One region of the Flavobacterium sp. PL02 genome, then DNA from elsewhere that is predicted to be linked to it. Evidence: riboswitches for the same ligand, from Rfam matches in the RefSeq annotation. Region 1 holds a riboswitch; each other region holds the start of a gene.

Region 1 (11,323 bases):
ATTGATTTACTTTGACATATATACATAATCTTTCCGAGCAGATACTATTCTATAATAATAAGTGCTAAAAAAAGCTAAATGTAATATGTTGTTCAAAAGTTTCATTTGGAAAGCAAAGGTAATTTTTATTGTTTTATCTGCAAGTTTTTATACATTGATAATTAGGAAAATAATTAAAGTACTTCTATTTTCGTATTATTGAAAATGCAGTCAGACGTTCCTCATTCTCCGAAGTATTCTAATAAAAACGGTGTTTGAATGTCACTTGACTTCGTACCCACAAAGAGTATCTAATAAAAAACTCGATTTACGTTTGCTAAAACGGGAACTTTTAGCTTAATTTTAATTGTGGGCACTGATTGGAAATCAATGTTATATTTACATATAATGTGAGATTGAAATTTTCCAATATTCATCCCTAATACTTTTAAAATAAATTGCATTAATTTTAATTTTCAACTTAAAATACAAATACTGAATGTATAATTTTGATAACAACTTAAATAATATGAAAATTTCAAAGTACTTCTATGTACAAATAAGTTTAGCTCTATTATTAATTTCTACAATTTTTTTAGAAGAAAAATATATAAAAATATTTTTTATAATAATAACAATAGCTTTCTTTTTGGTTTTGATATATGATTTTGTAAGTAGAAATTTAATTTATACAAAGCCTACTTTTTTTAGCTTATCATTTGATGTTTTAGTTTTAGCAGTTCAACTTATTTGTTTGTCATACGTGTTTGATTTAATAAATGTTTTTGTAATTATTTTTATTGTTTTGAATATTTTTAAAATATTTTATGTAGATAAAGAAAATCTTCCTACCCACAAAGAGAATCACATTAAACAATCTTGACTTAGTTTAAAATCTCATTTTAGCTAACGAATTTTAGTTTAATTTTGATTGTGGACACTGATTGTAAATCAGCGCTATCGTTACGTATATCTTAGCAATAGGTTTAACTTTTATGAATTTTAATTAGAATGAAAAAATACTTTATCTTTTTAATATTAACTTTTATTTCTTGTGACAAAAAAATAGAATGTGAGGGTAAGATTGGTTTAAAAAATATAAAGATTAAGATTGAGAAAAGCAATCCTATTTTGAGAGAATATGATCGTTATTTACTAATAACTTGTAATGAGGAAAATATTTATGAAATCAAGATACAAGGTGATATAGGAACCGGAGCAAAAAGTTATTTATATGACAACGGCAATTCCTATGTATTAATTGATTGTGATAGTAGTTGGTATATTCTTAATAAGAATGACGGAACAGTTACTTTGAAAGGGAAGTTTTGGATGAAGATTCCTCCTCAGAATTATATAGGAACTTTTGTGCTAGGTAGTATGAAGAAAAAAGTTGAATTTGTTAAAGAGAAAGATATTCAGACTAAAGATATTTATATGTATGGTGGTGGATAATATTTTAGATAGTATATCAATAGCATAATCCTTTTCTCCGAAGTGTTCTTAATTACATACGCTGAAACTTTTAAACATTGGCTTATTATAATTGGACTAGCCATCTCAGCATTAGTGAATTTTGTCATAGCAATCGGATAAAAGTTAAAAATTCAAATTGATATTTTTTTATTCTATCGCTCATTCCTTTGTTTTCTTAAAATCGACTTTTTTATCCCATAAGGACAATTTTATGCGGTATTGTGGTTCTGAATTAACTTTTAAATCTTTGCGGAAATAGTAAACAAAATATGAAGATTTTAGCACAACAGATAGAGGAATTAAATGAAAATTTAGCAAAACAGCTTCCGACAGAAGTTTTAGAAATATTTAGTAAATCCATAGAGGAATTGAAAACTCAGGGGATTGAAGAAAGTAGCATCGGGATAGGCGAACGGTTTCCTGATTTCAGTCTTCCAAATACAAATGATGAAACTATAGAATTAAAAGAGCTTCTAAAAAACGGGAAAGTGATTGTCGCTTTTTTTCGAGGCAGTTGGTGTCCGTATTGTAATCTAGAATTGAGAGCATTACAGGAAAACCTAAAGCAAATTGTAGACAAAAAAGCAAAATTGGTAGTAATCTCTCCGCAAAAACCTGATTATAGCAAAGAATTAAAGAATAATCACCAACTAGATTTTGAGTTATTAACGGACAAAGACAATGCTTTGGCTAAACAACTTGGCATTTCCTTTAAACTTCAAAATTATGTAATTCCCACTTATAAGAGTCTAGGAATAGAGTTATCTAACTATAATGAGAACGATAACAACGAATTACCTATTCCTGCGGTTTTTGTTATCGATACAGATTATCTTATTACTTATAAATTTGTTGATACCAATTATATGAATAGGATAAATATTCAAGAACTGATTGAACAATTATGACCTACATAAATTCCTGTTTTAGCGAACGGGAATTTTTTATTTTAATTCTTATTGTAAACACTGATTGTAAATCAATGTTATATTTGTATATATTCAAGCAAAAGTGGTTGGAATTTAACTATATGAAAAATAAAACACTAAGAACTTCCTACATTTCATTTACTATTCTAATAATCCTTCTAATTTTGGAAATTATTATGATAGATAATAGAATTAATAGTTATGGTACTTATATTAGAGGATCAAAAGTTATACTATCATATTTTTTTCACTTGCCTCTTTTCATCATTAACTTAATACTAGCAATAAAAGTGCTTCAATTTTATCTTAAAAATAAATTTAAAAAACCTCTTAAAGCTTTTTATTTTGTAATACCGTCTTTCATTTTTTACATATGCTGTATAATATATTTTATAAATGCAATTAACTAATTACCAATCAATATTATATTGATATATTAGAGTAATTGGAGGTATCAATACCAAAAAAAACATTTTAAAAACATGAAATATACAATTTTATTTTGCTTGTCTTTATGCATATTTTCTTGTGGTCCGATTAGAGATTGCTACTCTACAGTTGAATATTATAGAGTAGATGAATGTCTTTTAATCGTACAAAAAATTCCGAGCGATACTGATTCTCGATTTGATTATAAAGGAATAAATCCGGTAACTAAAAAAGAATACGATTGTAATTCTAATATAAGCGATATGTGGTGGTCAAATTATAAAAAAGATATTACTATTGGTGATACTATAATAAAAAAGAAAGGAGAATTAATTTTTAGTATTCATAAAAAAGATACTGTTATGAGTTTTAATTTTGAGTGTGAAGGTAAGATTTACAAATAAATGAATATGTCTGAAAAAACAGAAAAAATACTTAGATTAATGGCTTTCGCAATACTAGTAGGTGTGTTCATTTTTATAGGTAATTATCTTTCTGGGAATGAAGCTTTTTATAAAAGAGTACTTAAAAATAGAGAAGGAGAGTCATATTCTGGTGTTGTAGCTGAAAAATATGTTGATTCAGCACAACACGGTACTCCTATGCTAAAACTCACAAGTACAAATGTTGTTCCCTTAGAAAATTATTTTTGGGATCAAGTAGAAGTAGGGGATTCTATAGTTAAAATTAAAGACCAAGCATATATTACCTTATACAAAGACAACAAGATCAAAGAAGTATTTGATTATAATGTGTACTTTGAGGAGCTAATACAGAGATCAAAAAAATAAATTATCAATAATAATAAATTTTAGTACTTCTGAAATTGTAACTATTACTAATACTAAAAGAATGAATATTTTACATTTCATTAATAATACATAACATGGACTCCTATAAAGACATTTAAGATAAGAAAGAAGAGTTTTATAATTTAGCTATTAAATATTATTATAATATTGATAAAGAATATTTAGACAACATAAGTAAGATTGTAAATAAATCAATCTCAATATTAGTTGATCATGAATTCATTCCGACACCATGTATCGAAATAAGATTAGAACTTCATCACCAAGATGATGACGTAAATGTTAGTTCATATTATCTATATATCAATGAAGAAAACGAATTTATTGATGAATTTCTTTACTAATTAACAAAACTAAAAAGACACTACCGATTTGCGAAAGCAAATACAATGTAGTGTCTTTTTTTGAGTAAATAATCTATTACATTACTGTATAATTACAGCGTAGTTGTTTCAATAGATTGCTCTATAATTGAATTAATAATGGACAAGGTGCGTGGGTCTTGTTCTTCAGAGAAAAAAGCATTTAATATTTCCTGAAAAATAGGGTGGCAGTTTTCTACTAAACTAAAAAGAGTCATCGAAGAACGTAATTTTCTAGCATCTAACTCTCCCAGAAGTGATTCTGCTGATTTCATTTTAAAAGTCAATAAAAGCTCAGAAATCTCAACAAGGTGTTTTCCTAAAATTGGGTGTGCTGCAAATTCTGTAGCTTCTTTTAAATCGGTAATAGCATAAAAATTGGCTGTATCGCTAGTGCCTAAACCCGTAATTTGTGGAAAAATAAACCACATCCAGTGGGTTTCTTTTTTCCCCTTTTTAATTTCAGAAAGAGCGGTAAGATACAGCTGGTTTTGTGCTTCTAAAAAACGGATTAAATCATTGTTTGAATGTGCCATTGTTGTATTATATTGTGTAAAAAAGGGTGCAAAAATACTAAAAAATATAGGTTCTTCCTAATGGAAGACTCAGACTATGTGAGTTTTATGACTAAGTTGAGTAATAATCTTACTTAAAATTTTATAAAAAACAGCTCCAAATAACTGATATAATTAAAAATACAATTCTGCTGAAAAATTATAAAAAAAAATCAAATTTTAGTAAACTTTCGTCTAGGTTCAAATATTATAAATCAATTTTAAACACGAATTACACTAATTGTCACTAATTCTTTTGCCTAATTAATTTTACAACCGAAAATTTGTATTTCTTTTTTACTTAAAGATTCCTTTTCATTTCAAATTGCGAAATTGTATATGGTATATTTAAATTTTTTATAAATCCTTTTGCTTCTGCAGAACTATTCTGAACATTATATACTAATAATTCATTTTGATCCACAGCATTGTTAATATGATTAAATAAACTCGTACCAATTCCTTTACGACGATAATTAGGAGCTACAGCTACTTGATTAATTTTTTTGGATGTAGGATTATATATTGCATAACCTACCAATTCAGCATCTATATAAGCTCCAAGAATTTGGCTAAATTCTATACTATTGCTCACTGCCATAATATCGTTTTGCCATGAAGGTTCTATATCCCAAAAAGATTTAAACAATTCCCATTGAGTTTCTTTAAGATTCTTTATATCAACTTTAGGATTTATATCTAATGCCGGTACTTTACCTTTAAAACAATCTAGTTTTCTATGTATTGTATAACCCATCTTTTCGTAAACTCGTATTGCAGGATGATTTCCTTCTATAACTTCTAAAACCATTTGCTTTACGCCAAGATTTTCTAATTTCGGCACTAAAATATCATACATTTTACCAACTAAACCTTTTCCTCTATAATCTGGAACAACACCAGTTGCAGCATTATAAGCAACAAATTCTTCGTTTGTAGTATTTAAAGCATGCAGCATAAATCCAACTAATTTATCTTCAGCATAAACTCCGATAGACAAATCTAATTTAATATTTTCGGCAGAAATCTTAGCTTTAAGTTGCTCTAAATTAAGACTAAAAGGCACGATATAATCTGAAAAAGATAAATTAATAACCGCTAATAGATCTTTAATATCAATGTTTTCTAAACTTTTTACTTCCATTTTTTATGCTAATTTTTTTGAGTTTAAGATTGAGTTTCTCTAATTTATAAAGGCTTTCTAAATATTGAAATAGAGAAAATCAAATATACATTTTATGTAAAAAACAATGATGAACTATTTTAGATTTTATTAAAAAATAGGAGGTAACTAAATGGATGTCGAAATATCGAGATATTGTTTTTTTACAAGAATCGTCTAGTTTTCAAACTGATATATTGTCATATTTTTAAATTTATTGGATATAAATGAAAATTATCAAATTAGCAGATTATGCCCTTGTTTTATTGTCTTAATTGTAATTAAATTAAATAAGAACTTTTTTTCATAAACTTATGTTATATATTTGCTCAAAATTTTGGTCTACTTTTTCTTAAAATTTTAAGAAGAAATAGTTAAAAGGGAATCAGGTGTAAATCCTGAACAGACCCGCTACTGTAAGTTCTATAATAAGTCTTTAAACGTTACTAATGCCATTGTCCCGATTCTCGGGATGAGAAGGTTGTTTAAAGATAGAACAAGTCAGGAGACCTGCCAAAATCACATAGTTTAAAACTTTCGAGGAATAAAGTTGAAGAACAAGAAAATTAGCCTGTTATTTTATAGCGGGACTTTCTTATTATGCTTCTTGATTATTACATCGCGAAAAGTTTTTATAATTTATTTAGTGATGTATAATACAAACAAAAAGCTTTTATTCGTTTTTATCTTATTTACTCCATTTTTGCTTCATTCGCAAGCAACCAATGATAGCATTCGCAAACTAAAAGAAGTAATTCTTAAGGCAAAACCATACCAGGAAGTAATTCCTGTGCAAAGCCTCTCGGGGAAATTACTAGAAAATCTTGCCAGTCATAATGTTGCCGATGCGCTTCGTTATTTTGCCGGAGTCCAGATTAAAGATTATGGTGGTCTTGGCGGACTTAAAACTGTAGATGTCCGTAATATGGGAACGCACCATGTAGGTGTTTTTTATGACGGAATCCAATTAGGTAATGCGCAAAACGGAGTTACTGATTTGGGTAAGTATTCCCTAGACGACATGGAATCTCTTACCATGTATAACGGTCAGAAAAGTGAAATCTTTCAGTCTGCAAAAGACTTTGCAGCAGCATCTACCATTTATTTAAGAACCAAACGTCCCGTTTTTGAAGGAGATAAAAAAACTAATTTATTGGTGCGGTTTAAAACCATGACCATAAATTATTTTGATCCGTCTTTTAGATGGGAACAAAAGCTTAGTAATAAAGTAAGCATGAGCGTAAGTTCTGAATATATAAAATCTAACGGTCAATATAAATTTAGATACAAAAGAAACAATCAGGATGGTACTGTAGCCTACGATACTACTGCAACAAGACATAATAGTGATATTGAAGCATTCAGATTTGAATCTGGACTTTACGGAAAAATAAATAATGGTTCCTGGGATGCCAAAGTTTATTATTACGATTCGGATAGGGGAGCACCGGGAGCAATTGTAGAAAATAAGTTTTCTGACGGATTTAGACAGTACGATAAAAATTTTTTCACACAGGCATCTATAGTAAAGGATTTTACAAAAAAATATAAATTTCAGGCAAAGGCAAAATATGCTTATGATTATACACATTATGTTGCCAGAGATACTGCCCATATTTTAGGAGAAACAGTAACCGAAGGAGCACAATCTGACGATAGTTATTACCAACAAGAAATATATTTCTCGGCAGTAAATATGTACAACATATTACCTACATGGGATGTTTCGTTATCTACAGATTTTCAATACAATAAACTAAATGCTACAAGAAAAGGCATTCAAACCCAATTTTCATTTCCGCAACGCTATACAGCATTATTTTCTTTGGCAAGTTCCTTCAGACTGGGGCAATTTAAAGCTTTAGGTAGTGTTGTGGGTACTTATGTTCAGGAAGAAGTGCGCTATAACGCAAAAGCTCCCGACAAAAAAGAGTTTACTCCTGCATTATTCCTTGGTTATACACCATTTAAAGACTACGATTTTAATTTACGAGCATTTGCAAAACGTATTTTCAGAATGCCCACTTTTAATGACTTGTATTATACCATGGTCGGATCTAGTACTTTGAGACCCGAATATATGAATCAGTACGATGTTGGATTTACTTATAATTTACCTGTAAACAATGCTTTTTTAGACAAACTTTCTATTCAGATTGATGGATATTATACCAATACCAAAGATAAAATTGTGGCTGCTCCAACAGGAAATTTATTCAGATGGATGATGACCAATATGGGACAAGTAAAAGGAAAAGGAATAGAATCTGTTCTTAATATAGGAATGCATATTGGTAATGTAAACTTAGCTACAAATCTTACCTACACTTATTCTGAAAGTAGAGATTATACAAAATTTGCAGGTTTAGAATTGTCTTCTTACGGAGATCAGATTCCTTATACACCGTGGCATAGTGGTTCTGGGATATTAAATGCTGATTATAAAACCTGGAATTTTAACTACAGTTTTGTTTATGTAGGAAAACGATATAATGGTAATGTCAACAATATCAAAATCAATGAAATTCAGCCTTGGTACACACACGATTTAGCAGTACAAAAGTCTTTTGCTTTAAGCAAATATTTAATAAAAGGAACAATAGAGGTAAACAATGTACTTAATCAGCAGTATGAGGTTATATACAATTATCCGATGCCGGGACGTACAATGAAATTTATAATAAGTATTGCGCTATGAAAAAGATAACTACACAATTAATTCTCGGTTTATTTATAGCCCTTGCTTTTGTTTCTTGTAGAGAAGAAGAAACCATTTTTCCATCTTCGGATAAAAGCGTTGCTGCACCAAGAAGTGATGGCAAGATAGAAGGTTTTTATCTGCTTAACGAAGGTAATATGGGGATGAACCGGGCGAGCATCGATATATTTAATTATAGAACCGGAAATTATACTACCGATATTTATTCGGAACGAAATCCTACAGTTATAAAAGAATTGGGAGATGTAGGTAACGATATAAAAATTTATGGCAACAAGGTTTATGCTGTAATAAACTGTTCGAATAAAGTTGAAGTAATCGATAAATGGTCGGCAAAACGTATCAAAAAAATTGATATTCCTAATTGCCGATATGTAGCTTTTTATAAAGACAAAGCCTATGTAAGTTCCTATTCTGGTCCTGTAGCCATAGATCCTAATGCAGAGATAGGTTTTGTGGCCGAAATTGATACGACATCATTAGAAATAAAACGAAAAGTAAATGTAGGTTATCAGCCAGAGCAAATGGTGGTAAGTAACGGAAAATTATATGTAGCAAACTCTGGAGGTTATAGAGTTCCTAATTATGACAGAACCGTATCTGTGATTGATCTTGAGACTTTTACCGAAATAAAAAAGATAGATGTAGGTATAAATCTTTACAGTATGCAAATAGACAGTAGAGGAGATATTTATGTGAGTTCCAGAGGAGATTATTACAATACACCATCAAATCTTTTTGTAATTGATACCAAAACGGATGAGAAAAAAATGCAACTCGATATTCCGGTTCTAGGAATGTGTTTAGTAGATGATTTACTCTATTTCTATAGTGTATCGTGGAGCTATCTTACTAATAGTAATAAAGTAACCTACGGAATATTAGACACTAAAACCAAAAAGATAATAAGCGACAAGATAATCACAGACGGTACAGATAAACAAATAATGATTCCTTACGGACTACAGGTAAATCCCGAAACCAAAGAAATTTATATCACCGATGCACAAAATTATGTCGTAACAGGCTATATCTATTGCTTTACACCCGATGGAAAATTAAAATGGAAAACTACAGCAGGAAATATACCTGCACATATTGCTTTTATAACCAAAAACTAAAATAGTAAAATCATGTATAACAAATCTTTAAAACATTTCCGAACGCTATTGCTTATACTCGCAGCAGCATTGGTAGCCAATTGTTCTAGTGGAGACGATAGTTCTGATAATAGCAATCCGCCAACAGGTGGTATTGGTAACAATGAGTACAATGCACAAAGGGCTACAATAGTACCAATTACTGTAAATAGTACCGTAAGCGCAAATGCAACTTACAGTTGGAGCGTAACAAATTCTCCTTCAGAAAATTATTCTTTGGCAAACAACACTGCAAGAGAAGCCTTATTTGCAGCAACAGAAATAGGAACGTATGAACTTACAGTAGTTATAACTGATAACGGAAATACGCAAACACAAAAAATTAAAGTACACGTAAGCAAGGAAGCTAAGGATTATAAAACATTTATTGCCAAAGTATTTGATTTTAAACCTGCTCCGGGACAGTTTATAAATGATTTGCCTGCAGCGAATGACGGTGAAACGTATGATAAAATTTTAAGCAGAGCTAATACGTATCTAGCCAAGAAAAACGGAGATCTGATTTCGCTTGGAGCCTTTGGTGGTTATATTGTTTTTGGTTTCGATCATACAATTGTAAACGTAAAAGGCAAACGCGATTTTAGAGTTTTAGGTAATGCTTTTTGGGCAGAGGCCAATCCTAATCCTGATAAAACTATGCGTGGCGGGAGTAGTGAAGCAGGAGTTATAATGGTTTCCTACGACAAAAATAAAAACGGTCTTCCGGATGATGAATGGTACGAAATAGAAGGAGCTGGGCATAAAATGGAAAAAACAGTTCAGAATTATGAAATCACCTATTATAGACCTGATCCTAATAAAATTCCCGTTCCAGGAGGCGGTACAGGTACAGTACAATTTACAGATGTAGAATATATATACTGGAAAGATAACAAAGGCAAAGACGGTTATCTAGCCCAAAACAACGCTTATAATCATTCCTTAGATTATTGGCCAAAATGGCTCAAAGATCAGGAAAAAATCACTTTTAAAGGTACAAGATTACCAGATAATGCTGTTGATGAAAGCGGAACTGGAAGCTATTTTGTTCAGTACGCATTTTTATACGGATATGCAGATAATGCCCCAAATAATGATAATGATTCTGCAATAGATATTGATTGGGCAATAGATAAAAACGGAAACAAAATTCATTTGCCAGGAGTTGATTTCGTAAAAGTTTATAATGCACTTAATCAGCAAGCCGGATGGTTAGGAGAAACTTCTACCGAAATAATGGGTGCTACAGATTTGCATCTTTTAGGAGAAAATATCCCTACCAGACCATAAATAAAAAAGGATTTTAAATTAAACTATAATACCAGAAACCATGAAAAAAAAATTAACCCATTTATTATTCCTTGCATTCTTAGTTATAGGATGCAGTAGTAATGATGATGACTCAAAACCAGTAGACGTGGCTAAGAATACAATAGCAATTACACTTCAAGAAAAACATGATATAGGGACCTTTAGTGTCTTAAATATAAATGCTTCAGCTACTGCAACAAACCCAACATATCAATGGGTAATGACTAAAAATCCAGTTAATAAAACTACAGATTCTATTGTTGGAAATTCTAAAGATTTAAGATTCATAGCACTATACTCAGGTGCATACGAATTGACATTAAATGTATCGGCAGATGGAAAAAAAGGAAGCAAAAAAACACTAGTAAATGTTACTAATGAGACTAAAAATTACAATCCTTATATAACAGCAATCTACGATTTTGATCCTGCACCGGGAATGTTTGCCAAT
Region 2 (11,323 bases), on a different contig from region 1:
CGGAAAATATAAAACCAAACCTTGTTCTGCTTTCATCGTTACCGAAATTCCTGATTTTGGCCCAAGAGCAAAAAAAATCAGAGATGAACGACATGGACCAACTTCATGGGCCTCGATAACTGTAAATGAAGGTAAGTTTCGTCAAGTGCGAAAAATGACTGCTGCTGTTGGTTTTCCTACTTTACGATTGGTACGTGTTCGTATAGGAAATGTATATTTGCAGGGCTTAAAAGCTGGAGAAGTTTTAGAAGTACCCGATTTTAAATTAGAAAATTAATTAAAGAATATATCAATATCAAAATTAGATTATTCCCAAATTAACGATTAACCGAATAAACAAATTAAATAATGCTGAATATAGTTCTCGTAGAACCCGAAATACCTAATAATACTGGAAATATTGGTCGCTTGTGCGTTGGTACAGAAAGCCGATTACATTTAGTACATCCTTTTGGATTTGTTATAAATGATAAAAACTTAAAACGTTCCGGATTGGATTATTGGGTTCATCTTGATGTAACCGAATATCAGAATGTAGCGGAATGGAAAGCTCAGATTCCAGATTTATCACGTGTTTTCCTTATGAGTTCCCATGCCGAGAAATCATATCTCGAAACTGATTTCCAAGATGGTGATTGGTTGGTTTTTGGAAAAGAAAGCGTAGGATTGAGCAAGGAAGTTTTAGAACAATTCGAAAATCATCTTACGATTCCGATGTCGTCCCTAATAAGAAGTTTTAATATTGCAAATTCGGTTGCGTTTGTGGTGGGGGAAGCTAAGAGACAGATTGGGCTGAAGGTTTAAGCGATTATTTGTTTAATCGTTTAATCGGATTTGACATCGATTTCCTTCCTGCAAATAGGTGTTAAATTATTTTAGCTATAGCTTAAAAGATTGCAATGATTATTTTAAATACGGTATTTATATTTACACCTACAAGGTTGAAAAAAACCTTGCATGATAGGTCTCATGATTTCTAGCCCTGATAATAGCGGCATCCTTTTATTTTTTTCCTTTAAAAAAATAAAAGATATAGCAGATAGCAGGATTAGCTCCAGAAAAAAACATGAATTCTAAGTAATCACAAACTTCCCTTTTTCGGCATCAAAAGTAATATGGTCGTCTTTGAATAAAGTTGCAAAACTTCCTGTTGCAATTAAGTTACAAGGTTCGTCTTGTATAAAAGCTTCGGGTGTCATAATAATCATTTCGTCGCTTAATTGTATTGCCAAATCAATATCATGTGTAGAGAACAAAATGCATTTCCCTGTTTCGTGAGTTAATTTCTTAAGTAACTTAAACAAAGCTACTTTATGCAATAAATCGAGATGTGTAGTTGGTTCATCTAGAATAATAAGTGGCGTGTCTTGTGCTAAAGCTCGTGCAATTAATACTTTTTGCAATTGCCCGTCGCTTATTTCGTAATGTTTTTTGTGTGATAAATGACTTATTTGTGTGAGCTCTAATGCCTCATTTACTTTAGTAATATCATACTGCGTCAAAGTCCCAATCCAGTTTGTATAAGGTTGGCGCCCTAAAGCCACTAATTCGAAAACGGATAGATTGCTTGGCGGTAATTTTTCGGTTAAAACAATGCTTAAGTTCTGTGCTAAATCGAGTGGTTTATAGTCGAGTACATTCTTATCATTTAGCAAAACTGTTCCTGATAGTGGATGTTGAATTCCTGTTATTGTTCGTAACAATGTCGATTTACCGATTCCGTTTGCACCAATTAAAGCAATAAGTTTTCCAGGTTCTAAATTCAGGTTTAAGTTTTGAGCAATAGTTATAGCTGCTTTCTTGGTCTTGTAGCCAATACTTAAGTTTGAAGTTGATAAGATGCTTTTCATTTTCTTTAAGGTGCTAAGGTGCAAAGTAACTAAGGTTTAAAAATCTTTTTAATTCTATCTAACTCTTTGCGAAAGGAACGCGGATTATGCGGATTCGCTAAGGCGAAAACACGGATTAAAACGGATTTTATTTTTGATTGTTTTAAATCAGTATTAATCCGCGGCTTTACTTTTTGTAAATCCGTATCATCCGCGTTCCTTTATAGGCAATTTAAGTTCGCAAAGCTGTTGCAAAAACGTTTACTCAAAATTTCTCTTTCGAACTAATAACCAAATTACTACTGGCGCTCCAATTATAGATGTTATCGCATTAATAGGCAATGTAGCTTCTAATCCTGGTAATTGTGATGCGATGTCGCAAAACAACATAATTATTCCTCCATAAAAAAGGGTACTCCAATATAAAACAGCATGATTACTGGTTCTAAATGTAAGCTTTGCTATATGCGGAACGGCTAATCCTATAAAAGCAATTGGCCCAGCAAAAGCAGTAACACTTCCTGCCAAAATACTTGTGGCAAAAATAATTACAAGTCTTGTTCTCTTAAAATTAAGTCCCATGCTTTTGGCATAATTCTCCCCAAGTAACAATGCATTTAATGGTTTAATACTACTCGCACTTAAAAGTAAACCAATACTAACACTCACTGCTAAAACTATAATCGATGACCAGGAAAGATTTCCTAGACTTCCTAGTGACCAAAAAGTGAATTTCTGTAATTGTTCAGCTGAACTAAAATAGGTTAAAACCCCAACAATGGCACTGGTAAAACTACCAAACATAAGTCCGACTATTAAAATAGCCATTGTATTTCGTAATCGTTGTGATACTAATAAAACCAATAATAAAACCGAAATACTCCCTAATGTTGATGCAATTACAATCCCGTAGCTTGATAGCAAAATTGTATTTAAGAATGAAGGCAGTAAACCTGCTCCTAAAATCACAATTGCGACTGCTAATATTGCTCCGGAGCTTAATCCTAAAACATCGGGACCAGCCAATGGATTTCTGAATAATGTTTGCATCAACAAACCACTTATCGATAATCCAACACCAACTAATACTGCGGTAATTGCTTTAGGCAAACGATAATTAATTATGATATATTCCCATGTCGATTTACTTGCTTCTCCTCCTGTTAAACTGGTATAAACTTCTTTAAAAGGAATTGTGATAGACCCGAAACTAATGTCCAGAAAGAATAATAACAAAAGTGCTAAACCGAGTATAAAGAACAAGATTGTATTTCGCTTTTGATTCGCCAATTGGATTTAGTTTAATTTAGATGCAAAAGTAAATTCATAACTTGGCAATAACTCAGGATGAAATATCTTAATGTAATCTTTCAACACTAAATCTGGTCGGCTTGGAGCTAATTCATAATAAATTGTTCCTCCAGTTGCTCCAAATTTATTCTCGAAAGTATATATATTTTTTGTTTTAAAGGCATCAAACTGGCTGTAATGTGGATTACTTTTTTCTAATTCCGTTAATGATTTAAAAGAACCTGTCGCAATCCAGACTGAAGCTGTTTTGGCTTTGTCTAATATTTTTTCGAATGATAATCCCAGACTTCCTGTTCCTTCTAGATTTGCCCATAAATAATCGGCTTTGGCATCGGCCATAAATTGTGCTACCCAACTATTTCCTTTGGCAACATACCATTGGTCCATATACATTGAGCCATATAAAACGGTTGAAGTTGCTTTCTTAGAAGCTACTAATTTCTTAGCTTCGTTATAACTGGTTACAATTTTATCAAAAAGCTCTTTGGCTTGTGCTTCTTTTCCAAATAATGCACCGTAAAGTTTTATCCATTCGGCTTTTCCTAGTGGAGATTGCTCCATCCAATCGGCTTGGATAAGTACTTTTAAACCGCTTTTTTGTAAATTATCTAACATCGGGTTGTTATTATCAACTCCGAAAGTGACAATTAAATTTGGTGCTAATTCTATAAGTTGTTCGATATTTAATTTTTCGTTCTGACCAACATTTTTCACAGAACCTTTATCTATTAATTTTCTGGTTTTCTCTGAAGAAATATAGTCGGTATGCGGGAAACCTACCAAATTATTCTCGACATCAAGCATTTCTAAAAACGGAATATTGGTTGTTGATGTTACTACAATTGTTTGTAACGGGATCTGGATTGTAGTATAACTTTTTAAACTATCTGGCACAACTCCATCCTTTTCTTTTAATACATAAGTATAATCCTTTCCTGCATCTGGCCAAGGATTTGTAACTTTTACAACTGAATATCCAGTGAATTTTTTTATAGAAAGTCCCGAAGCATATTCGATACTGTTTTGTCCTATTTCGGATTTTATTTCTGGTGTACTTTCGTTTTTCTTACATCCTATTAATACTAAAAATGAGAAAAGAAAAACAACTTTATGTAATGATGACTTCATGGGTAGTTACTATTTGTTTTTAAAGAAATTATGGAATTGTTATTCTATATCATATCTGATTTTGAATCATACAATTTCATATTTTACAATTTGGATAGCGACAAAGGTAGCGCAATTTCTAAATTTCTTGTTTACTTTTAAACGTAAAAAATTGAACAAATAGTATCTTTGCAGTATGAATGGTCTTAAAGTAAAAAACTGCTCAAGCTGTGGAACTGCATTTAATTGCGGTGATTCTCCCGACGGAAATAAATGTTGGTGCAACAACTTCCCTCCTATTTTTGTACCTTCGGATGTTGTGGATTGTTTGTGCCCGAATTGTTTTAAAAATGTCTGTGCGGTAAAAATAGATGATTTTGTAAATACAATCACTCCCGAAATTGCAACTGACAATAAAGCTTCGGCTTTGCCAAAAAACAATACACTTATTGAAGGAATCGATTATTATCTGGAAAACGGAAATTATGTTTTTAAGGAATGGTTTCATCTGAAAAGAGGAAGCTGTTGCGGAAACAAATGTCGACATTGCCCTTACTGATTTAAAAGAATAAACACGAATTTCACCAATTAACACGAAAGAAATAGTTGGTGCAATTGCGTTAGGGATAATAGCGGTATCCTTTTATTTTTTTCTTTAAAAAATAAAAGATATAGTGAATAGCCCGCCCGAAGGGAACGCCCTTCTTAAATTTACAATTAACAACTAACAATTAAAAAAAGATGGTTTACTTGATTACTGGTGGTGAGCGTTCGGGGAAAAGTGGTTATGCACAAGAACTGGCTTTGCAACTTACAAATGCACCAATGTATGTGGCAACAGCTCGAAAATGGGATGAAGATTTCCAGAATCGAATTGATCGTCACCAACAAGAACGCGACGAACGCTGGACAAATATTGAGAAGGAAAAACATTTGAGCGAAATTGATTTTTCGGGTAAAGTAGCTTTGATTGATTGTGTAACGCTTTGGTTAACTAACTTTTTTGTAGATACAAAAAATGATGTTGCATTATCTCTTGAAGAAGCTAAAGCTGAGTTTCTAAAAATAGCCAATCAGCCAGATTCTACTTTGATAATTGTAACTAACGAAATCGGAATGGGACTTCATGCTGATACGCACGTAGGAAGAAAATTTACAGAATTACAAGGTTGGATGAATCAGTTTTTGGCTAAAAATGCCGATACTGTTGTACTTATGGTTTCGGGAATTCCCGTTACAATAAAAGGATAGTTGAGGCCATGGGCTGTGAGCTTTGGGCTTTGAACCTTTGCGACTTTGAACCTCTTAAAAAGAAAAAACATGAGCTATTTAGATGATATATTAAAATCACGCCGCGATACACGCCATTTTACTAATGACGAGGTCCCTGATGAAGTTATTCAAAATGCTTTACAAGCTGGACATTGGGCGCCTTCGGTGGGTTTAACAGATGCAACTAAGTATTACATCATAAAATCGGATGAAGTTAAAAAAGCTATCAAAGATTTATTTTTGGATTATAATAAAAAAGCGGAGTTATTAACCGATGACGAGGAGCAAAAAGAACGCTATAAATCCTTGAAGTTGGAAGCTATAGAAGAGGCTCCTATCGGGATGATAATTGCTTATGACCGCTCGGTGCTAAACAATTTTACTATAGGAACTGTTGGTAGTAATGAAGCTGTAAAATTTAGTTCGGTTTGTGCTGCCCAAAATATCTGGTTATCACTTACGGAGCAAGGTTATGGTATGGGTTGGGTTTCTATTTTAAATTATTATCAGTTTAAGAAAATAATTGATTTACCTGAAAATATAGAACCGCTTGGTTATTTCTGTATTGGTAAACCTGCGACAAACTACAACAATCAGCCGATGTTGCAGCAATTAAACTGGAAGCAAAAATCGGAAACTTTTGATTGTATCGAAATCAAAACTGTAAATGAGAGTCTTATTCCGAAATTAGATTTTGATAATAAACCTAAAGTCGAAGTTAAAAGCTCTTTTAAAGAAGCGCTACAGCATAAAATCGATTCAAAAACTAAGCCTATTGGAGCTTTAGGTATTTTAGAAAAGCTGGCATTCCAGATTGGAACAGTTTTTCAAACTCTGGAACCTGAGATTATGAAACCAAACATTGTTGTTTTTGCAGCAGACCACGGTATTGCCAATCATGGTGTGAGTGCCTATCCGCAAGATGTAACCCGCCAAATGGTTGGTAATTTCCTAGAAGGCGGTGCAGCAATTAATGTTTTTTGTAAACAAAATAAAATTGAACTTTCTATCGTAGATGCTGGTGTAAATTATGATTTCCCTACAAATGCGAATTTAATTAATGCTAAAATTGCCAAAGGAACTCAATCCTTTTTACACGCTCCCGCAATGAGCGAAACCGAATTACAATTGTGTTTCTTGAAAGGTTCAGAAATTGTTGATTCTATTGCAAAAACTGGAAGTAATTGCATTGGTTTTGGCGAAATGGGTATTGGGAATACCTCTACAGCATCTGTCTTGATGAGTGTTTTAACGGGTTTCTCTATAGAAGAATGTGTGGGGAAAGGAACTGGAGTTGATGATGCTAAATTAATTGAGAAGCAGAAAACCCTTAAAAAAGCTATCGAAAATTATTCCGGTCAAGCCGAATTAAAACAGCAACTCGCTTATTTTGGTGGTTTTGAAATCATGCAAATGGCTGGCGGAATGTTAGCCGCTTATAAAAACAATATGCTTATTCTTGTAGATGGTTTTATTTGTACTGTAGCTTTTTTAGTTGCTTACAAAATAAATCCTGATATTAAAAAGAATGCTATTTTCTGTCATTCTTCGGCCGAACAAGGACATCAGAAACTGTTAAATTATCTTGAAGTCAAATCGGTATTACAACTCGATTTACGCTTAGGTGAAGGAACTGGCTGTGCAGTTGCGTTGCCTATATTACAATCGGCAACTGGTTTTCTAAACGAAATGGCTACTTTTGAGAATGCTGGTATTAGTAAAAAATAAAAGTTTTTAGTTTCAGTAATTCTCTTAAAAAAACAAAATCATTAAATGAAAAAACAGCTCCATATATTTTTTACTGCATTAATGTTCTACACAAGAATTCCTTGTCCTAAAAATATCGACCATAATCCTGATTACCTTAATAAAGCAAGCCGTTATTTCCCTTTGATTGGTTGGATTGTTGGAGGAATTTCTTTTCTAGCATTTTATGGTGCCTCCTTTTTAGTTTCAGCATCCGCAGCAATAATTATAGGAATGATTGCCGGTATCTTGACTACAGGAGCTTTTCATGAAGATGGATTTGCCGATGTTTGTGACGGTTTTGGCGGAGGTTGGACCAAAGAAAAAATCTTACTCATTATGAAAGATAGTGCCATTGGTGCGTATGGAGCCATTGGTGTTGTATTATTATTTTTATTGAAGTTCCAATTACTTTCTGAACTAGTAACTATAGAAACGATTACAAGTCAGCAATCGGTAATTACTATTTTATTATTGTTTATTGCTGGGCATTCTATTAGCCGTTTAGCCGCAATAAGTATTGTATTTACTCATGAATACTCTCGTGAAGATGCTACAAGCAAAAGCAAACCTATTGCAAAAAGCTTTAGTTGGAAAGAAGTTTTAGGTTCTTTCTTTTTTGGTTTATTACCTCTCTTGGTTCTTTCTTATTTTCAATATCAATTACTTTTAGTATTAATTCCAGTTTTCCTAACACGTTATTTTTTGGCACGTTATTTCCAAAAATGGATTGATGGTTATACTGGAGATTGTTTGGGCGCAACACAACAAGTTTGCGAAGTTATTTTTTACTTAAGTGTTATAGCAATATGGAAATTTATTTAGTTCGTCATACTGAAACTGTTTGCGAAAAAGGAATTTGCTACGGTCAAACTGATGTAAATATTGCCGAACCTTATGATTTGATTTTTGAAAACATTGTAAAGCAATTACCTCAAAATGCATTGTTATATTCGAGTCCATTAAAACGTTGTGTGTTACTTGCCAAACATATCCAACAAGAAACCAAAATTTTAAATTACAAAGAGGACAAACGTTTGATGGAAATGGATTTTGGTGATTGGGAAATGAAAAATTGGGATGAAATTTCTTCAAATGATTTAAATCCGTGGATGGAAGATTTCGTAAATATTCGAGTTCCAAACGGAGAATCTTTCATCGATTTACATGAAAGAGTCACTCATTTTATAGAAAACGAAATACTTGCTAAAAAACCGTCAAAGGCAATTATTGTTGCACATGCCGGAGTAATAAGAAGCATATTATGTCTTTTAAACTCTCTTCCTCTTAAAGATGCTTTCCAAAACAAAGTCGATTTTGGACAAGTAATTAAAGTCGAAATCTAAATAAAATCAACTTTTGTTTTGTTTATGAATAGTATTAAATAATCAAACAGAATTGATTTATAAGCTTTTTTAACTTTATATTTGCACTTTCATTAAGGTTGTGCTATATTTTTTGAGACACATTAAAAGGGAATCAAGTAATTGAAGATTGAAAACATCAAAATCAACATTCGAAAATCTTGAGCTGTACCCGCAACTGTAAGCTTAGTCCTGTAAGGGATGCTCGTTGTTAACTACAAAACCACTGTTTTAGGACGGGAAGGGAAACAACAAGACGCGAAGCCAGGAGACCTGCCTTTGTTAACAAATATCGAACTCTCGGGAAAAAGAGTTTAGAAATTATGACATTACAAAAGTTTTACATCTGTTTTTCGCTCTTAGTTTGCCAATTCCTTTTGGCACAAAATGATTCTATAACAAAATTAAAAGAAGTTATAGTTTCCGACACTAACCTCAAAAAATACTCAGACTCACAATCGGTTCAGGTACTTAATGACTCTATTATTAATAGAAATCAGGCTTCTTTAACTTCCCTTTTAAATTATAATACTGTTATTTACTTTAAAGAAAATGGCCTGGGTATGACTTCTGCTCCATCCTTTAGAGGAACTACTGGTGCACAAACGGCTGTCATCTGGAACGGAATAAATATTAATTCACAGTTTTTAGGTCAAGCTGATTTTAATACAATTGGAACAAGAGATTTCAATTCTATTGCTGTAAAATCCGGAGGAGGAAGTATTCTGTATGGCAGTGGCGCTATTGGTGGAAGCATTCACCTTAACAATGATTTGAGTTTTAAAAACAATTTTTCAAATCATTTATTTTTTAGTGCAGGAAGTTATGATACTTACAGTGTAAATTATCGTACTGATGTTTCATCAAAAAAATATAGCCTTCAGGTTAGTATTTCTAGAAACAGTTCTGAAAATGATTTTAAATATCCTGGAAAAAGCGATCAAAAAAACCTTAACGGAGAATACTACAACACAAGTATGAATACAACTTTTGGTTATAAAATCGACTCTAAAAACACCTTAAAATTATACAGTCAGTTTTATGATGCAGAGCGTCATTTCTCTTTGACCTCTCCTAATGGAACCAAAACAAAATACAATGATTTCAATACCCGTAATCTTTTAGAATGGGAGAATATATTTAATCGATTCACTTCTAAATTAAGAGTGGCACATATCGGAGAATCTTATAAATATTACCCAAATATTACCTCAGATTTTTTCACTTATGGAAAGGTTGAAACTTCTATTATTAAATATGATTTGGCTTTTGATGTAAATGATAAAATCAAACTGAATACTATTATTGATTACAATCGTAATAAAGGACATGGATCTAGTATTGACAATGTAAGTAGAGAAATAGGATCTGCTAGTTTATTATTGCAACACTCTGTAACTGACAAATGGGATTATACAGCCAGTGTTCGTCAGGAATTAACAGATAATTACGGAAATCCTTTTCTCTTTTCTTTAGGAACAAGATATCAATTTACTGATTTTTACCGTATCAAATTAAACGCTTCAAAGAATTTTAGAATGCCTACTTACAACGATTTATTTTGGGAAGGAAGCGGTAATCCTGATTTAAAACCTGAAACTTCTTATCAGGGAGAAATCGGTAATGAATTTTTTACAAAAAACTTCTCATTATCTGTAACTACTTATTATAATTCTATTAAAGATTTATTACGCTGGATCCCTTCTGAAGGCGGAGGTGATACTTGGTCTCCAGAAAACACAAGCAAAGTAAGAGCTTATGGGGCCGAAGTACTTTTGGAATGGAGAACAAAAATAAAAAATCACAATTTGACTCTTAACGGAACTTATGCCTATACCGTTTCTGAAAGCCAACAATTAATTAAAGGAGAACTATTATACAAACAACTTATATATGTTCCTTATCATAAATTAACTGGATCTGTTTCTTATAATTGGAAAAAAGTTTCTTCTTATTTTCAATATTTATATAATGGAGATGTTTACAGCACTCCTTTTAACAATCCTGCTACCAAAGTAAAACCTTATAGCGTTGGTAATCTAGGAATCGATTATGACTTAGGAAAAAAGAATAGCTACAAACTTGGATTTCAAATACTAAATATTTGGAATGAAAATTATCAGCCAGTTATTAGCAGACAAATGCCTGGAAGAAATTACACAGTATATATAAATCTTAACTTTTAAAAAAATGAAAAAATTAAACAAACTATTTTTAGCTATAATCATAAGCTCTGCATTTTTTGCTTCTTGCAGTAGCGACGATGATAATACCCCACAAGAACCAAGAGGAAACTATGAAGGTGGATTATTCATTATTGAAGAAGGTGTTTTTGAACAAGTCAATGGGTCCATATCCTATTTATCAAACGATTTTAAACTAGAAAAAGATGTTTTTTCATTAGTAAATCCAGGTAAAGACATTAAAGATGTACCCCAAAGCATTGGTTTTAATGGGGATTTTGCTTACATCATTGTAAATAGAGGTAATAAAATTGAAGTTGTTAACCGATATACATTTAAAAGCGTTGCTACAATCAGTACAAAAATAAGCAATCCTCGCTATATTGCATTTACAAATGGAAAAGGATATATTACAAACTGGGGTAATCCAGGAGACGCTTCAGATGATTACGTAGCTGTAATCGATCTTGCCACAAATACTGTTGCATCAACAATTCCTGTTGTTGAAGGT
Region 3 (11,323 bases), on a different contig from region 1:
TAAATCGATGATAGAAGTTTGCTTGTACGAAATAGCATAATTTGCTTTTACGTAAGTACGTTTGCGCTTTTTATCATACAAAGTAACATCTATACCTTTTGGAAAATCGGTAAATGGAAAAGCAACATTGGAATAATCCAACATCTTAGGACTTATTAAAATTCCTGAAATAAGTCCAGAGTCGGTATATTTTATATTAACATTATCAGCATCACTAGCAGGAACAAACTCAGTAAAATTACTTCTTTGTACCTCTTTAAAATTGCTTTCGCATCCTAGAAAAAACATCGCAATAAAAATTACAAGCCCAGGAATGACGCTATATGTTCTAAGTAAATTCATTCGCTAAATAAGGTAAATTAAACTCTAAACCAGAGTTTGTAATCTATAATCCGGATTAATTAAACTTGCTTCTTTCGAACCATTTATCGTTTAATGAGAAACCAAGACTAAAATTAGCATAATTTTCTTGAATTAAACCTGCAGATGTAGTTCCTCTTTTTCCGAACTCCATTCCGAAATTAATATTAGAAAATGTTCCTGAAATAGGGAATCCAGCTCCTAGAGTAAGCCCAATATCATTTATGCGCTCTCCATTGATAATCAAACCTGTTTTCTCATATTTAAGACCAGCTCTATAAGTAACTCTATTAAAATAACCTGCAAAAGAACTATAGTTAGGAATATAGTAACCTCCTAAACTTGCGCTAGCGTATTTTCCGTATCCTACATTTGATGCAGCATTATAAGTACTTGATTGATCAACTGAATTTTGATAAGAAACCTTTCCTCCAATTAACCATTTTCTTGCCTGTCCAACACCAGCACTTAAAGCAAGTTTAAACGGCATATTTACATCTACCTCAGATTTTTGATCCGTTCCAGGATCAATAACACTAAAGTTAAGTCCAGAACCTAACATTCCTGTAGATATATTTCTTGTGTTTTCAGAATTTAATTTACTCTGTAATGTATATGTTGCACTAGTAAAAAGAGATAATTTTTTATTAATTTTATATTGGTACATTGCTCCCAAATTAAAATTAACTCCAGATAAATGAGTCGTATTCAACTCTCTTGTTCCAACTGGAACATCAGTAATAAACTCTAAACTAGTAGTTTCTACCTTACCAAAGTTATAATGCATATCAGCACCAATGCTAAAGTTAGGTTTGATTTTATAAGCAAATCCTAAATAAACTTTATTCAATCCACCAGAACCATCAAATCTTTTATTGTTATCTCCTGTGTTTATAGCAAGTGACTCAATTTGATATCCTACAGATGAATATGGAATTAATCCAAAACCTAATCCGAATTTACTTCCTAAAGGCATACCTACAGCTAAATAATCTAAAGCTGTTCTTTGTGCTTTTGCCGATTCAGTATCTGTTTTTAATGTACTTGAATTGTATGTTCCCCCTATCGTAAAAGCTGTAAGTTTAAGATTTGCGTAACTCGCAGGGTTCTCTAAATTCATGTGAATACTATCTTGCTCAACTGCAACACCCGACATAGAGCGACTTTCGATAGTTCCTTTAAATCTTACATCTCCAATTCCGTAAAAAGAATAAGGAGAAGCTGTTCCTTGCTGAGCAAAAGATACGAATGACAAAAGTAAGCAAGCGCTTATTATAATTTTTTTAATCATTGTTGATTTTATATTGAAATGTTTGATTCAAACTTTCTAATAAGAAATTTGAATTGGCAAATATGGTATTTTTTAATCGTTTAGCCAAAAAAAGTGCATCACCACCCGTTAAAATTATTATAAAGTTTGAGTAGTCTGCTTTGTATTGATCGATAAAACCGTCTATTTCATAGACGAATCCGTTTACAACCCCCGAATGCATTGATTCGGGCGTTGAATTCCCTACGTATGATTTAGGCTCTTCAAAAGTTAATAACGGAAGTTTTGCTGTATAATTATGAAGCGCTTCGTATCGTAATCGCAACCCTGGAGAAATAGCTCCTCCCAAATAGTTATCATTTTCGTCGACAAAATCGTATGTAATGCAAGTTCCAGCATCGATAACCAATCTATTTTGATTAGGATATTGTAATGTTGCTCCACTAGCAAGTATAATTCTATCGATTCCTAAAGTTTTTGGCGTTGCGTAATTATTTTTAAATGGAAAATGACCTTCATTTGTCAAAAAACAGACATTTACATCATTTTCAAAATTCAAAAACGACTCTTTTTCGACATTTCCGACAGACGCAACGACCAAATCGGTCACTTTTTCAAATTTTTTTAAAATTTTTTTAATTTTTATTTGGAGCTCATTTTTATCAAAAACAAACAATTCTAAAACAGTATCATTCTCAAAAACAGCACCCTTAATACGAGTATTCCCTACATCGATTGTTAAAACCATAGCTTCTTACTTTACGAATGCGAAGATACGAATTGATTTTTTTTTAAAATTGTTTTGGAGAAACTAAAAAACATTCTATATTTGCACCCGCAACAAGCACGGTACCTTAGCTCAGATGGTAGAGCAATGGACTGAAAATCCATGTGTCCCTGGTTCGATCCCTGGAGGTACCACGAAACCCGAATAGAAATATTCGGGTTTTTTGTTTTTAACACTTTTCTGATTTTATTTTCAAAAGAATTTTACCGCAAAGGTCGCTAAGATTTTCACTTATGAATATGTTCAAAAACGCAAAGTTCGCAAAGCTTAATGATGAAGCTTTGCGAGCTTTGCGTTTTTACTTTGCGATCTTTGCGGTAATTTTTTTTTGCGGATAAAAAACAAAAAAATTATTGATGAAATACAGAAACTGCAGGAAAATAATATCCTGAAAAATTTACCGATGCTGTTTTTTCTCCTGAATCAGCGTTAAATATATAAAGATTGTTTATAGAGAAATTCACACCAAAACCTGAATTTAAGGTATTTACCACCAAAGTATTTTTCTTTCGGTCATAACCAATTCCTGCACCATATAAGATATTTGAATTTGTTAATGTAATAAAAGGCGCAGTCAATGACTCTGGAGTACCAGTGTATTTGTAAATTTCTTTACCACCACTAAAACTTCCGTTTTTAGCAATAAAAACATCATTTTTAGCAGCCGTAATAGATCCTGGATGCCAAGCTCCCCAGCTTCCGTAAGCCTGAAAACCTAATGCGATTTCTTTTACTTCAAGAGTATTCGAATCTATACTTATAAGATTTTTACCTCCTGCTGCCCATACTTTTTTATCATCGGTAACAGCAAATCCTAAAACTATACCCGGAATCGTTTTTTCGACTGCCAATGTTGAAGCATTTATTACAATAACCCCTTTTGAAGCAGATAATGCAAAAATATAACCGTTGGCCTTAACAACATCTCCAACCTGACCTGTAACACCTTCGATTTGCCCATTCACTTCCATCGTATTAAGATTAAGCTTAAATATCCCTTTACCAGAAGTCAAAAGAGCTTGATTTTCATCAATACCCACAACTGCACGCCAGTCGTTTCCGCCTTTAGCCGGGACTCTTTTTTCTTCTTTTAACGAATAAGCATCGGCTACTACAACAGGTCCGCCAACTTTAGAAACTAAAAATAGTTTTTTATTAATGATGGTTCCAAATTCTAATGTAGATGATGCCGGTTTTAAATCTTTATCTGGATTTACTTTTACAAAAACACTGTCTTCAATAACTCTTGTATCGTATCTATAAAACCCTACCGTTCCTGTTCCGTGACCAAACCATCCTTCGTTGATCATAAAGAAACCGTTTTCATAGGCTCCCCATGCATGGATATCATAAGTAAGAGAAACTTTTCCGCCATCATTTTTGGCTATCATTGTAATTTTAAAATCTCCCCTCGTTTCTGGTTTAAAGATATAGGTAGAATCAGATCCTACTACTTTTCCATCTATCGCCCATTCAAAAGAAATGTTCTTTCTATCTGCTAATTTTGAGCTTAATTGAAGTGTTTTCCCAACAGTTAAAGTATCTTTTAATTGCTGTTCGCCTTTTATTACTGGTGGCTCTGTAAAATCGTCATCATTATTACACGAAACTGTTAGCATCATCAAAGAAGCAATTGCAATTAATTGCTTGGAAAAAAATCGGTTTTTCATTATTCAATATTTAAAAATTATATTACTTAATTCTTTAAATCGAAATACAATTCACCCTTACAAAAGTTGTATAAATAAACTTTTGTAAAAGCACAGCATATTGCAAAGCGATACGTTTTAATGATTTTTTTAGTGGAGAAAAAGAAAATATCGAAAAGAGAAGCTTCCAAAAAAGGATTGCTTTTGCGATATTATATTTGCAGAAAAAAAATCTCATAAATTCCATTTTTGGCTTACGAGAATAGAATAGACAAACAATACCATTATCACACAAAGTGAAAAGTATTATTCTTAATTCAAGCTTCAATCCCCGAAAGCTATTTATTAGTATAAAAAACGGCAGGTCTTCTGACTTACTCCCTACACCCAGCCTTCCCTTTCTAAATGAAAAGTGACGTATTAAAGGGTTTCAGTTAATGAGTTTACAGCTGCGGGACAGTTTTGGATTTACACCAAATTCCCTTTTAATGTCAATATCATATCGATATGACAACCATTTTCTGTTTCAAAATTTGAGTTGCAAAACTAGTGTTTTCTTTCGTAACAAAGCAATAGTTATTTATTTTAAAGGCCTTGAACATCTCTGCAAACTATAATTTATTTTGAATTATGAAGCTTTGATTTACTGATCAAATGTTAAATCAACAAACAAACCCTATTTGTTAAAAAACCATCAACTAAATATAAAAATATCTTATATATTCGTAAAATGATACCTTATACTTTTATCTACTATTAAAAACACAACCATTTTATGAGTAACACATCTACAAAAGGAATTTGGAAAGTTATTTCGGCCTCTTCTATGGGGACAATGATAGAATGGTATGATTTTTATATTTTTGGGAGTTTGGCAGTGGTTATTTCGACCAAATTTTTTCCCTCCGATAATCCTACGGCATCTTTTTTGGCAACACTGGCTACTTTTGCAGCAGGATTTGTTGTTAGGCCATTTGGTGCTTTATTTTTTGGACGTCTTGGAGATTTAATTGGGAGAAAATACACTTTTATGGCGACCCTTTTATTAATGGGATGTTCTACTTTTTTAATTGGTTGTATTCCTAGTTACGAAACTATTGGTTTCCTGGCACCCGTATTAGTCTTGATCTTGCGTTTGCTACAAGGACTTGCACTTGGTGGAGAATATGGTGGTGCAGCCACTTATGTTGCCGAACATGCTCCTGTGGGACAACGCGGATATTGGACTTCATGGATTCAGACTACTGCAACTGTTGGACTTTTTATTTCTTTGATGGTCATTTTAATCACAAAAAATTCTCTCTCGGCAGAATCATTTGATTCTTGGGGATGGCGTGTTCCGTTTTGGGTTTCGATTGTAATGGTAGGGGTTTCTTATTTGATACGAAAAAACATGGATGAATCTCCTGTTTTTGCTAAAGCAAAAAAGGAAGGAAGCATAAGCGTAAACCCTTTAAAAGAAAGTTTTGGGAATAGATATAATCTAAAATTTGTCTTGCTTGCTTTATTTGGCGCAACAATGGGACAAGGTGTAGTTTGGTACACTGGACAGTTTTACGCCATGAGTTTTATGAAAACCGTAATGAGTATAGATTCTTCACAAGTAGACGGATTACTAGGAATTGCTTTATTGTTAGGTACTCCATTTTTTATAGTCTTTGGGTGGCTAAGCGATAAGATCGGTCGAAAATACATTATGATGGGTGGCATGTTACTCGCTATCCTACTCTACAGACCTATATACAAACAAATGTATGAAACCGTGAATCTGGATAACAAGGTTATTTCGAATACATATACAACTGAAGCCGATAACAATGACAAAAAAGAACATTACGTTATTACAAACAATGAATATTCAGACGGGACAACTGCAGCGATTAAACAAATAAATCATGCTGAAAAAATTAACCCCGAAAGACAAACTACAATCACTATTAATTCTCAAGATAAATGGTCGCTGATTTTTCTGGTATTTGTTCAAGTTCTTTTCGTTACGATGGTTTATGGTCCTATTGCAGCTTTCTTGGTAGAAATGTTTCCTGCAAAAATAAGATACACATCGATGTCTTTGCCATACCATGTCGGGAACGGAATATTTGGTGGTTTGCTTCCTGCAATTTCAACCTATTTTGTAACCCACTCTAAAGAAGTTGGCAAATCCGACTTTTATCTTGACGGCCTTTGGTATCCTATTATTATAGCTTCGATATGTTTTGTTATCGGAATGATTTATATTGACAATAAAGACAAAAATACTCACATCTAATCCTATCTCAATGAATGTACTAAAACGAATATTAGGAATACTATGGATAATACTTTCTATTGCTGCTGCATACTTTTGCATTTTTGAATTTGGATTACCAAAACTTGTTTCCGACAAACAGGATGATTTAGTTTTCGGAATTATAATTTTATTTATCCTTACTCCTCTTATCGTTTTAGGACTTGGTACTTTTGGGTATTTTTCATTGATTGGAGAATATGACAAAAGAAAATAAATTACATTTTTCTATTTGCTAAAACTACTTAAAACAAAAAAGCTGCCTATAACAATCTATAGACAGCTTTTTAACTAACTAACCAAATAAAATTATTTTTTCAAGAACTTCATTACTTGAGTCTTGTTGTTTTCATCTATTGCCTTCACGATATATAATCCTGTATTTAATTCACTCACTGAGAACTGAGAAGTTATTTTTTCGCTTCCGCTAAAGCTTTTCACTAACTGTCCAGTCAAAGAATAAATCTCTACTCTTGAAACCTCAGTATTTAAAGTAAAATAATCTGAAACTGGATTAGGATGTAAGGTAATCGCATTTGGTTTCTCAAAATTCTCTATTGCCAACAATGCTTCCTTATTACCATAAATCCTAAACTCTCCCGGAGGAATTGCGATTGTAGCTGCTACATTAGTAACATTGATAGATGTATTGTCCATTAAATTATACCAAACTCCTGTGTACGGAAAACCAGTAGCAACACTTTGAGTAGTTACATCAAAATTTGCCAGAATCAACACGTCTTTTAACTGCGTTGATGCCAATGCTGCGTTTGTAATTTTTATATTAGGAGATAATGAATTTGTATTAGACACAGTAACTGCCCCTAAAAAAACAGGTTCTACGGTTTTCATGGTAATCATTTTTGTCCAATCATTATAAATTTTGCTTCGGCCTGAATTTCCTAACCAATTACCTGTCCATTGTGGTTGCTGTTTTGTATCAAGTTTACAATCACCAGGAATTGTTCCACTTTCATCATTAACGATTCCGTTATTACATGCAAATATAGAAGCATCCCAACCTAAATCGCCAAAATGCCAAATCATCTTTGGACCAGGAATCAATAAGGACACTGCTCCAATAGCCGACATTCTAGATAAAGCAACATTTAGGTTTTTGACATCATGGCTTGCATTATTACTATTACCATATTGTATGTTCTTGTACATTAATCGTTCTTCGTCATGACTCTCGGCATAACCCATCAATCTATTTGCATCAAAACCATGACTAGTACTTGTCATCCTTGAGATATTACTTTCGGTAGCATATCCCATTGATAATTGATTATATGCATTGGTCATTTTCCCCCACATCATGATTCCTTTACTAGGTGTCTCCTCAATTTTATAATTAGCCCATAGTTTCTCTTCGGCATCACTACCCAAATGCTCAAAAATAGTATAATGTGTAGGATCAAGACTCCAAGAATAATCAGCATAAGATTTTAATACATCTACCCTATCTTGTTGCAAACTATTTGTACACGATTCATCGCCAGCAGTACAATTTTGCGTAAAGCCTTTAGTTAAATCCCAACGCAAACCATCAATTTTATATTCTTCAACCCAATGTTGGATTACTCTTTTTACATAATTTTGAGTTCTTGCTTGCTGATGATTAAAATCCTCCCCAACACTATAACTATGTTTTGCAACAGTATTAAAATATGGGTTATCAGCCGATGGCGAACCCCAACCATCATTATCTGGATCATTCATCCACATTCTCACCATTGGATTTCGACCAAATGCGTGATTTAACGCAACATCTAGAATAACAGCTATTCCGTTTTGATGGCATAAATCAATAAATTCTTTAAGCTTATCCGAAGTCCCATAAAATTTATCTAAAGCCATATGAAATGATGTATTATATCCCCAACTTTCATTGCCTTCAAACTCCATAACAGGCATTAATTCAATTGCATTTATTTTTAGATTCTTGAAATAATCAATCTTATCTATTAAACTTTGATAGTTCCTGTTTGCATCAAAATCGCGAACCAAAACTTCGTAAACTACTAATTTCTCTTTCTCGGGTTTAGCAAAATTTGTTACTTGCCAAGGATATGCTGTTTGTCCTGTTTTTAAAACGGTAACTTCTCGTTCTTGTCCTACTGGATAAACTGGCATATTTGGATAACTTGTTGCTGGAATTCCTGCATCGTCAAAAGGGGATAATACCAATGTAGAATAAGGATCAGCCGTTTTTACTAATGAAGGTGAATTAGCTATTGGCGAATTAGCAACAACCCAATATTGATAGGTATTATTTACTCCCGAAACTAATCCTGTTAACTCTAACCAAAACTTACCCGAAGTTGGGTCTTTTTTCATTGCATAAGTACTAGTAGGAACCCAATTATTAAAGCTTCCTGCTACATATACAAAATCTTTTAGTGGAGCATCCAGAACTAGTGTTGCTTTTGTAGCATCTGTAGTATTATAATTTATTCCATCTACTAAGCCAGCTGGCATAGCTGCCGATACAATTCCCGGATTAACTATTGCTGTAAACTTTTTAATAATCGTTGTTCCACTCTGAGTAATATTTAATTCATAACTCTGATTTCCAGTAATATTTGTATGATTAAATACATAACTCGAAGTACTAGGATTAGTATCTATAACCACTCCGTTTGATTTTAGACTATAACTTGCAACTCCATTTGTATTTGTAGCAGTAATATTCAAGTTTCCTCCACTTGCTACAATAGTATTACTATTTTCTAGTGGTGAAGTTAAACTAGCTTGAAAAGCACCAACCTTAATAAAGAAATCAGAACAAGACGGAGCAAGTTTTAGTGTTTGAGAACCAGCAGCATTTCTAAACACCATTCCCATTTTTACAGCAGCGGCTTGTTGTATTGTTGTCAATCCGAAATAAACACTTGGCGTAATAACAATACTCCATGTACCATTTGGATTTTTGGTCATTAATCCAATTCCGTCATCAGCACCCCAATTTCCTTTTGCAGTTGCCCACGGGTTAGCCTCTGTCCCTATTCCTGCATGCATATACACTTTTGTGGGATTTGCTCCCATTTCATTACAAGTTGCCGATGCAAAAGATGCAGTAACTGTTATAGGTTCGTTAACCTGAAACACAGCAGGCGATACTGTTATTTGCTGCGCATGAGTAATAATACCCCACAACAAAAAGAAAGATAATAGTAACGTTTTTTTCATAGTTTTTTGGTTGATTGGTTAGTTTGTATAAAAAAGGCTACCCATAGGGATAGCCTTTAAATTATTTATATTAAAAAATTAATCTAATGTTATAGTTTTTGCAACATTATCAATTTTAAGAACTCTAGGTCCAGTTGGTCCAGTATATTTGAAGTTTTTATCGCCATCTTCTGCATTAACTAATTCTGCATCAATAGTGTATCCATTACCAGAATAATATGGGTAGTTACGACTATTGCCTGCGCCCCAATTTCCTCCACTTGTAAAGTCATTAGATAAAAATTCTCTAAATGCTTGTCCACTTTTAAGAACAATAGTTACTTGATAGATATCTGTTTGACCTGCAACTAAAGGAAATTCTGTTTCAGCATCACCATCCCATGACCATCCACCTGGAGTTGCTTCTCCAACTAACCAATGAGAACTTGCTAATGGTACGTGATAAGGAGTTGCCTTAAAAGTATAGAAGTTAGAATACTGTGCTTCAGCACCAATTCCTAAAGTAGCTTTAATACGAATATCAACATCATTTTCCTCTTTCTCAATAAAACCTCCGTTAACTAAAGCAGAGTTTAATTCCGCTACTGTCAAAGCTTTGAAACGAGCTGTAGTTGTAGTTACTGCAACAGGAGTTGCAAATTTAGTTCCTGCTTTTGCGATTTCAATAGTATAATTTACAACGGTTGGTGTACCATCGTACTTAGCATCATTCCAAATTACAGTTGTAGCAATCTCTTTTTCACTTTCTTTTGTAAGAACAATATTAAAATCGTTCTGAGGACTTAATAAAACCGGAGCTGTAACTGGTTGTATTACTGGTCTGTTTTCTACATCATCTCCATTACAAGACACCGTTAAAACACCAATGAATGCGATTAAAATTTTATATATATTTTTCATTTTATTTATTTTTTTATAAGATTAGTTAGTATCCTGGATTTTGTTTTAAAGTTGGGTTAGCCTGAATTGTTTTTGAAGGAATAGGCATCAAGTTTCTAAATTCTTCTGTACCACTACCATTTTTAACGCCACCTTTCCATTGCCAGATTTTAGATCCTCCTGTAAATTTTCCAAAACGAATCAAATCTGTTCTTCTGTGACATTCCCAAAACAATTCTCTTCCTCTCTCATCTAAAATAAAGTCCAGTGTTAAATCTGAAGTTGTTATAACACCCGCCTTAGCTCTTAATCTAATTTTATTTACATACTCTAATGATGTTGCAACATTTCCAGATGCTGCACCTCTAAGTGTTGCCTCAGCATACATTAAATACACATCAGACAATCTGTACATTGGAAAATCTGTGTCTGGCACATCATTTCTTTGAGCAGCACTACCATCAGAATTGATATTGGTAAATTTTGTAACAGCATAACCATTACTGAAAACTCCATAATCAGCAATATCCAGAGTTTGTCCATTAGTATAGAAAGTACCTCTTTGATCAGCTGTTGCCGTTGCATCAGGAAATAATTTAACAAATTCTGGTCTTGCTCTTGTTCCTGACCAGCCTCCGTCCATTCCTTGATCGGCACCCACCATCTTACCACCAATAGATGCATGAATAATAAAACTCATACCTCCACCTATTGCTCTAATAGCATTACCATCTCCAACAATTGGGAAGATTACTTCTCTTTGAGCTCCGTTTCTGTCATTATCCGCAGCAAATAAATAACGATATGGAACATCTGCAAAACTATAAGCAGAACCTGTTATAATTTCATTACAAGCAATAGCAGCATCATTGTTTCTTTCAGTTCCTGTATATACTTTA

The links. A riboswitch is a leader RNA that binds a small molecule or an ion and turns the genes downstream of it on or off. The one in region 1 is predicted to bind cobalamin.
Region 2: another riboswitch for cobalamin. It lies ahead of SHI72_RS08045 (TonB-dependent receptor plug domain-containing protein); the one in region 1 lies ahead of SHI72_RS14680 (TonB-dependent receptor).
Region 3: another riboswitch for cobalamin. It lies ahead of SHI72_RS10595 (DUF5074 domain-containing protein); the one in region 1 lies ahead of SHI72_RS14680 (TonB-dependent receptor).

Annotation. Positions count from the first base shown of each region.
Region 1 is NZ_JAYGJP010000004.1:304,922-316,244, forward strand. It holds gene SHI72_RS14650 (hypothetical protein) at 991-1,434, shown strand; gene SHI72_RS14655 (peroxiredoxin-like family protein) at 1,725-2,363, shown strand; gene SHI72_RS14660 (hypothetical protein) at 2,867-3,217, shown strand; gene SHI72_RS14665 (hypothetical protein) at 3,224-3,604, shown strand; gene SHI72_RS14670 (DUF1810 domain-containing protein) at 4,062-4,523, opposite strand; gene SHI72_RS14675 (GNAT family N-acetyltransferase) at 4,843-5,685, opposite strand; cobalamin riboswitch at 6,025-6,236, shown strand; gene SHI72_RS14680 (TonB-dependent receptor) at 6,353-8,401, shown strand; gene SHI72_RS14685 (YncE family protein) at 8,398-9,543, shown strand; gene SHI72_RS14690 (cell surface protein) at 9,556-10,851, shown strand; gene SHI72_RS14695 (hypothetical protein) at 10,892-11,323, shown strand, end outside.
Region 2 is NZ_JAYGJP010000002.1:25,959-37,281, forward strand. It holds gene SHI72_RS07995 (pseudouridine synthase) at 1-277, shown strand, start outside; gene SHI72_RS08000 (tRNA (cytidine(34)-2'-O)-methyltransferase) at 349-804, shown strand; gene SHI72_RS08005 (ABC transporter ATP-binding protein) at 1,074-1,850, opposite strand; gene SHI72_RS08010 (iron ABC transporter permease) at 2,091-3,119, opposite strand; gene SHI72_RS08015 (ABC transporter substrate-binding protein) at 3,126-4,268, opposite strand; gene SHI72_RS08020 (DUF5522 domain-containing protein) at 4,444-4,806, shown strand; gene cobU (bifunctional adenosylcobinamide kinase/adenosylcobinamide-phosphate guanylyltransferase) at 4,989-5,498, shown strand; gene cobT (nicotinate-nucleotide--dimethylbenzimidazole phosphoribosyltransferase) at 5,568-7,247, shown strand; gene SHI72_RS08035 (adenosylcobinamide-GDP ribazoletransferase) at 7,293-8,090, shown strand; gene cobC (alpha-ribazole phosphatase) at 8,075-8,611, shown strand; cobalamin riboswitch at 8,690-8,925, shown strand; gene SHI72_RS08045 (TonB-dependent receptor plug domain-containing protein) at 8,953-10,815, shown strand; gene SHI72_RS08050 (YncE family protein) at 10,820-11,323, shown strand, end outside.
Region 3 is NZ_JAYGJP010000002.1:596,464-607,786, forward strand. It holds gene lptC (LPS export ABC transporter periplasmic protein LptC) at 1-342, opposite strand, end outside; gene SHI72_RS10580 (hypothetical protein) at 398-1,651, opposite strand; gene SHI72_RS10585 (type III pantothenate kinase) at 1,644-2,378, opposite strand; tRNA gene SHI72_RS10590 (tRNA-Phe) at 2,479-2,551, shown strand; gene SHI72_RS10595 (DUF5074 domain-containing protein) at 2,768-4,087, opposite strand; cobalamin riboswitch at 4,408-4,600, opposite strand; gene SHI72_RS10600 (MFS transporter) at 4,842-6,335, shown strand; gene SHI72_RS10605 (DUF6814 family protein) at 6,346-6,570, shown strand; gene SHI72_RS10610 (alpha-amylase family glycosyl hydrolase) at 6,663-9,545, opposite strand; gene SHI72_RS10615 (SusE domain-containing protein) at 9,624-10,445, opposite strand; gene SHI72_RS10620 (RagB/SusD family nutrient uptake outer membrane protein) at 10,471-11,323, opposite strand, start outside.